DNA from 3 places in the Alcanivorax sp. genome. Region 3 is predicted to be linked to each of the others. Evidence: predicted binding sites of a transcription regulator. Region 3 holds the regulator's gene; each other region holds the start of a gene.
What was found. The regulator sigma-54, encoded in region 3, starts transcription at its own class of promoters, with help from an activator protein. The targets are predictions, from matches to a motif close to TGGCACNNNNNTTGCTNT.
Positions count from the first base shown of each region.

Region 1 (2,270 bases), 1.5 Mb from region 3:
TCCGGCTGCTCCATTGGCAGCAAAATACTGAAAACGGTCTTGCCCGGTGTGCTCTCGCACTCGATCAACCCCTGATGCTGACTGATAATGGACTGGGCAATGGACAATCCCAGCCCGGTACCACTGGCCCGGCCACTGACCATGGGATAGAACAGGGTCTCCTGCACATCCGCTGCAATGCCCGGGCCGTTGTCGATAATATCCACCCTCAGCACCAGACGGTGACGCTGGGAGCCAATGGTGAACTGGCGCAATACCCGGGTGCGCATGATGATGCGGGCATCCTCGGTATGTGACTCCAGCAAGGCCTGGGTAGCGTTGCGAATAATATTGAGCAACACCTGTATCATCTGATCCCGGTCGGCGATCACATCCGGCAGACTAATATCGTAATCCCGCCAGATCGCCACCCCCTGAGGATGTTCCGCCAGCAGCAATTGACGAACATGCTCCAGGCACTCGTGGACATTTACCGCCTTGAATTCCGGCGGTTTTCGCGGACCCAACATGCGATCCGCCACTGTGCGAAGCCGGTCCGCCTCATCAATAATGACCTTGGTGTATTCGGTCAGATCCGGATCTGGCAACGCTCGTTCAAGCAACTGTGCCGCCCCCCGGATACCCCCCAGCGGGTTCTTGATCTCGTGTGCCACCCCGCGCACCAGCGCCCGGGTTGCCTGATGGGCATGGATCAGCGCCTCTTCCCGGGTGATACGTAACAGTCGATCCAGCGGCTGCATTTCCATCAAAAGACTCAGCGTCTGGCCGGGTTCGTTGATCGGGCTGACCGAATAATCCACGGTTATTTCATAACCCGGGGCTACCGCCAGACGGGCCTCCCGACGTGTAAACGGGTGCTCATCCTGGATGCACTGGCGCAGGGCATCACGGGCTTCCTCGTCATCAAAAAAATAGTCGGGAAGCGGCTGCCCCATTGCACGGCTGACACTGGTCGCCAGCAGCATCTCTGCCGCTGGATTCAGATAGCGGACCTGCAGATTGTGATCAAGCATGACCACTGCAGTGCGCAGGTGATCGAGTAAACGTTTGTGCAAGGTGACACCACCCATCAACTGTTGGCCCATAACAGGGCATAAGCAATTATCAGGCCACCTCTGCTGACGCCGTAGATGCACGGCTTCAGGTCGTCACAGCGGAGAATGCAGACCCATGATGATGAGTGTAGCGGGATTCAGGGAAAGGATGCACCCTAATGGTGCATTATCGAGGAGTCAGAACAGGGCGCTGCTGGGCGGGGCGAGCCGGCTTCCCCCGGCCCGCCTGGTCGCCCGCACCCGCGGGCTTGCCCGATGACGCCGTTTCCCCCGTCCCGGCGGAGTTACCACGTCTCGCAGGATCACCGATGGTATTCGGGGCCCTGTTACCCCCATTACCATTACCCGGACGGTTCTGGAAATTCTGCACCGTGCTGCGATGCACATAGACCTGCACCGGCTCCGAGCTGATCAATACCTCATCATCCGGGCCCACCACCTTCACCACCAGGGAGTGAGTGCCCCGAATCACGGTATTCAGCTCCATACCAGCCTGCGCCTCCCCGTTATCGAACAGAACCAGACGATCCCCATCCTGAAGGGATGGCTTCAGATCCGCGACCACCGGCACCGGCTCCTGCGGATTACGAATGGTACTTTCCGGCTCAGGGCTGGTGATCACCAGAGAAACATACCCCTGAAACTGTTCTTTTTCCGCGGGCTGCGGGTCAACCCGCGGCAATTTGACCTGCTCCATAGGCACAGCATTGGGGGTACGCAGGTGCACCTCTTCAGAGGCACCACCATCCCCCGGGGGCTGATCACTGAAAATCACGTTGCCATTCTTATCGACAGATCGATATATTTTCGCGGAGCCGTTTGCCTTCTCCTCTTCAGCATCGACGCCTGTCTCTGCGTGAAGTCCGCCAGAACAGACAAGCAAACTGGCCAGCAGCATTCCTGTTTTCGTCATTATCGCCTCCCATAGACCTTCCCTGATTCTCACCCGACCACCGGGCGCAGGAAAGTGCCAAATGCACAAAATGGCGGTTACTTCAGAATAGCACAGACAAAAAAAAGCCCCCGACTGGCGGGGGCCCTCTTTCTGCAACTTCCCAAAAGGGAATTAGCAGGAGTAGTACATATCGAACTCGACCGGATGCGGAGTCATGTTGAGACGCTCGATCTCACCACGCTTCAGATCGATGTAGCCCTGCAGCATATCCTTGGAGAACACATCGCCTTCGGTCAGGAAGTCCATGTCTTCTTCCAGGC
Region 1 is NZ_CP080267.1:2,080,197-2,082,466, forward strand. Features, by position in the region: gene glnL (nitrogen regulation protein NR(II)) at 1-1,085, opposite strand, end outside; gene KZ772_RS09635 (DUF4124 domain-containing protein) at 1,222-1,968, opposite strand; gene glnA (glutamate--ammonia ligase) at 2,122-2,270, opposite strand, start outside.
Region 1: glnL (nitrogen regulation protein NR(II)) is a predicted target of sigma-54. The motif match lies at 1,095-1,112, and genes of this name have one in related genera.

Region 2 (2,270 bases), 770 kb from region 3:
CGGCTGGGGCAACTTCGGCGCTTTTGCCTCCTATGTCACCCTGCCCTCCCTCGCCCTGCTGTTCGGCGGCGAAGATGGCTGGCGCTGGGCGATCGCCTGCACCGGTATCCTTTCTTTTCTGTACGGTCTGATCTTTCTCTGGCGCGCCCGTAACACGCCGGCCGGAGCCTCCTACTTCAAACCCAAGAAGGCCACAGCGCTGGAAGTCAGTAACCGACGTGACCTGTTCTTCTACATAGGGGCCAGCCTGCCACTGTACCTGGCCTTGTTTGTCATCGTCTGGCGCCTGGGGCCCCAGGGCTTTGACCTTTATGGTGTAGGCACACAGGGGGCGGCAGCCGCCTTTGTGCTGGCCCTGGCCGCTATTCAGTTTTCCCAGATATGGAAAGTGAACAAGGAACGCCTGCAACAGCCCGCACCGGAGCAGGACAGCTACCCCTTCAAACAGGTGGCCATTCTTGATTTGTCCTACTTCATTACCTTTGGTGCCGAATTGGCGGTCAAATCCATGCTGCCACTGTTTTTCCTGGATACCTTTGCGGAAGTGACGCCGGTAACAGCCGGTCTGCTGGCATCGGGCTTTGCATTCACCAACCTGATAGCCCGCCCCGGTGGCGGCTGGCTGTCCGATCGCATTGGCCGAAAGAAATCCTTGAGTATTCTGATCACCGGCCTGTTGCTCGGCTTTCTGCTGCTCAGCCAGATCGACAGCGGCTGGCCGGTGCTCCTGGCGATGGCCGCCACCATGGTCTGTTCCTGCTTTGTGCAGGGTGGCGCCGGTGCCGTATTTGCCACCGTCCCCCTGATCAAGCGCCGGCTGACAGGCCAGATCTCAGGCATGGTGGGCGCCTACGGCAATGCTGGCGCCGTCATTTTTCTGACCGTACTGACCTTTGTGGACGCCAGCACCTTCTTCCTGGTGATTGCCGCCAGTGCCGCCCTGGTGCTGGCTGCTGTCCAGTTTCTGAATGAGCCCAAAGGACACATCGCAGAAGTAGACGAAGATGGTCGCGTACAACTGATCGAAGTGGGCTGAACAGCATAACGGCCGGGCTCACCATATCGAGCCCGGTCGTGCACCAGTCATGCCCACGCTTCATGCCTCAAAACAGGATGACTTCCAGGCAGCGAATCGTGCTCCAGCCTCATTCTGCCGCACCAAATTTCATCATTTTTCATGCACCAATATATTTTCCATTAAAAAACAACAACTTAAAAAGTGGCACAACCCTTGCTTAATCACTGAAACCGCCGAACACATCCGTTGTGATGGAGTGATCATGAGCACAGACAAACTGAACATCCTGAATTTTTCCGCACCACGCATCCGCCTGTTGCATCTTAGCTGGCTGGCCTTCTTTATTACCTTTGTTGTCTGGTTTTCGCATGCCCCGTTAATGGGGCACCTGCGGGAAGCCTTCGACCTCACCGCCGACCAGATCAAGGCGTTGCTGATTCTCAACGTGGCGCTGACCATTCCCGCCCGGGTGGTTATCGGTTCCCTGGTAGATCGCTTCGGCCCCCGGCTGGTGTTTGGCTCGCTGCTGATGCTGGCCGCACTTCCCTGCTGGGCGTTTGCTCTTTCCACCACCTATGAACAGCTGGCGGTAACCCGTCTGCTGATGGGCTTTGTGGGAGCCGGCTTTGTGGTGGGCATCCGCCTGATCAGCGAATGGTTCCCGGCCCGGGAAGTGGGCCTGGCAGAAGGCGTCTATGGCGGCTGGGGCAACTTCGGTTCCGCCGCAGCGGCGATTACCCTGCCGTCCCTCGCGCTGCTTTACGGCGGTGATGACGGCTGGCGCTGGGCCATTGCCACCACCGGCGCGGTGGCCTTTTTGTACGGCATGTTCTTCCTCTGGCGGGCACGCAATACCCCCCAAGGCTCCTCTTACTTCAAGCCGAAGAAAGCCGGTGCCCTGGAAGTAAGCACCAGGAAAGACCTGTTCTTTTACCTGGCCATGAGCCTGCCCCTGTATATCGCGCTGCTGGTCATTGTCTGGCGCCTCGGGCCCACCAACCTGAATCTGTTCGGCCAGACCACACAGATACTGCTTGGCGCCCTGATTATCAGCCTGGCGGTGGTTCAGCTTGGCCAGGCCTGGCGAGTAAACCGTGAACACCTGAAGGAAGGCGTGCCCGAGCACGACCGCTACAGCTTCAAACAGGTGGCGATTCTGGATCTGGCCTATATGGTGACTTTCGGCTCCGAGCTGGCGGTGGTGTCCATGCTGCCCCTGTTCTTTACCGATACCTTCAGCCTGAGCGCGGTG
Region 2 is NZ_CP080267.1:410,537-412,806, reverse strand. Features, by position in the region: gene KZ772_RS01805 (MFS transporter) at 1-1,036, shown strand, start outside; gene KZ772_RS01800 (NarK family nitrate/nitrite MFS transporter) at 1,281-2,270, shown strand, end outside.
Region 2: KZ772_RS01800 (NarK family nitrate/nitrite MFS transporter) is a predicted target of sigma-54. The motif match lies at 1,221-1,238, and genes of this name have one in related genera.

Region 3 (2,270 bases):
GGGCATTATCCGCCATCTGAAAGAACGCGGCATCGGCGTACTGATTACCGACCACAACGTGCGCGAAACCCTGGATATCTGCGACACCGCCTACATTGTCAGCGCCGGCCACATCATCGCCTCCGGCGATGCGGATACCATTCTCGGTAACCAGCAGGTACGGGATGTGTATCTGGGGGCGGACTTCAGGCTGTAAAAGGCAGTGAATAGTTAATAGTGAACAGTTCGCGAGGCAGACTTTCTGTCTTTCAAGCCCCGCAGCCGCGCACAAGCCCTAGACGCGGCTGCCTGCACCCAAACGGCGCCACGCCTAAGATCGCGCGCTGTTAACTATTAACTGTTCACTGTTAACTCCCTCCTCCTAGCACACAACAACCCTTGGCACAAATATTGCTTGTCTTACAGATAGACTGCTATTCTCAGGTTTTGGGGACCGACCAGCCTGAGCAGTATGAAGCCAAGCCTACAACTACAAATCGGCCAGCAGCTGACCATGACTCCTCAGCTGCAGCAGGCCATTCGCCTTTTGCAGCTGTCCACGCTGGACCTCCGCCAGGAGATACAGCAGGCCGTGGAAAGCAACCCTTTGCTGGAGCTGGCCGACGATTTCGGTGACGAATCCCTGCCTGACATTGACGAAGAACGTCAGGACGACCAGGAGCTGGATACCGAGCGGGACGATGCCCTGGAAGAGTTCGTGGACGGCGAACCCGGCATCGAAACGGAATGGGACGATGTCTATTCCGGCCAGACCAGAAGCGCCTCCGCCGCCCTACCCGACGATGCCGACGACTGGCAGCAGCGACATAGCGTGGCCGGCAACCTGCAGGACCATCTGCTCTGGCAACTGAATCTGACCCCCATGAGCGATGTGGACCGCATCATCGCCATGACCATTATCGAATCCCTGGACGATCGCGGCTATCTGACCGTTACCGTGGACGACATCGTGGCGATGATGAACGCCCAGGATGACCTGCTCACCGAAGGTGACGAGCTGGAAGCCGACGAAGTACTGGCCGTCCAGCATCGCCTGCAGCAATTCGATCCCGTAGGGGTGGCCAGCCTGGATCTGGCCGATTGCCTGCGTGTTCAGCTGCGTCAGTTACCCACAGACACTCCCTTCCTGGACTATGCCCTGGCCCTTCTGGAGCATCTGGAGCTGCTGGAAAAACACGATTATGCGGCCCTGCGCCGGGTGCTGCAGATCAGCGAGGAGAACCTGCTCGACGCCCTCTCCCTGTTGCGCACCCTGGACCCTGCCCCTGGCGAACAGATCGGTGAGAGCCAGGTGGATTATGCGGTACCGGACGTGATTGTGCGCCAGCATCAGGGCCACTGGCAGGTAAGCCTGAACGAGGAGGTACTGCCCAAGGTCAACCTGCAGCAGCAGTACGCCTCCATGGCCCGCAAGGCCGGGGGCGAGGATGGCCAGTACCTGCGCAACTGCGTGCAGGAAGCCAAGTGGTTCATCAAGAGCCTGCAAAGCCGCCACGACACCCTGCTGAAGGTGGCCACCCGCATTGTTGAAGTCCAGCAGGACTTCTTCGACTATGGGGAAGAAGCCATGAAACCCCTGGTTCTGGCCGACATTGCCGATGCCGTCGAGATGCACGAATCGACCATCAGTCGGGTCACCAACCAGAAATATATGATGACACCCCGCGGCGTCTTTGAGCTTAAGTATTTCTTCTCCAGCCACGTGGGAACAGACGGCGGCGGTGAGTGTTCCTCCACCGCTATTCGTGCCATTATTAAGAAGCTGGTCGCTGCCGAGAACCCCCGCAAACCGCTCAGCGACAACAAGCTTGCCAGCTTGTTGAACGAGCAGGGGATCAACGTGGCGCGCCGGACAGTCGCCAAGTATCGTGAGGCGATGAGAATACCGTCATCCAGCGCCCGCAAGCGTTTGGTGTAGGCGCCGGGACGGCCCAACGAGCAGGTAAAGGAGCCAGCCATGCAAATTAATATCAGCGGTCATCACCTGGAAATTACCGACGCTTTGCGAGCCTACGTAGGAGACAAATTCTCCCGTCTTGAACGGCATTTTGATCAGATTACCAGTGTCCAGGTGATTCTTTCCCCGGAACCCAAGACCCACAAGGCGGAATCCACCATCCATATCTCCGGGGCCGACGTCTTCGCCACCGCTGAAGCAGTGGACATGTACGCTGCCATCGACAAGCTGACGGACAAGCTTGACCGTCAGATCCTCAAACACAAGGAAAAGGCCGTCAGCCACAAACACGGCCACTGACCCCAAAGCGACA
Region 3 is NZ_CP080267.1:3,605,209-3,607,478, reverse strand. Features, by position in the region: gene lptB (LPS export ABC transporter ATP-binding protein) at 1-196, shown strand, start outside; gene KZ772_RS16950 (RNA polymerase factor sigma-54) at 452-1,918, shown strand; gene raiA (ribosome-associated translation inhibitor RaiA) at 1,958-2,257, shown strand.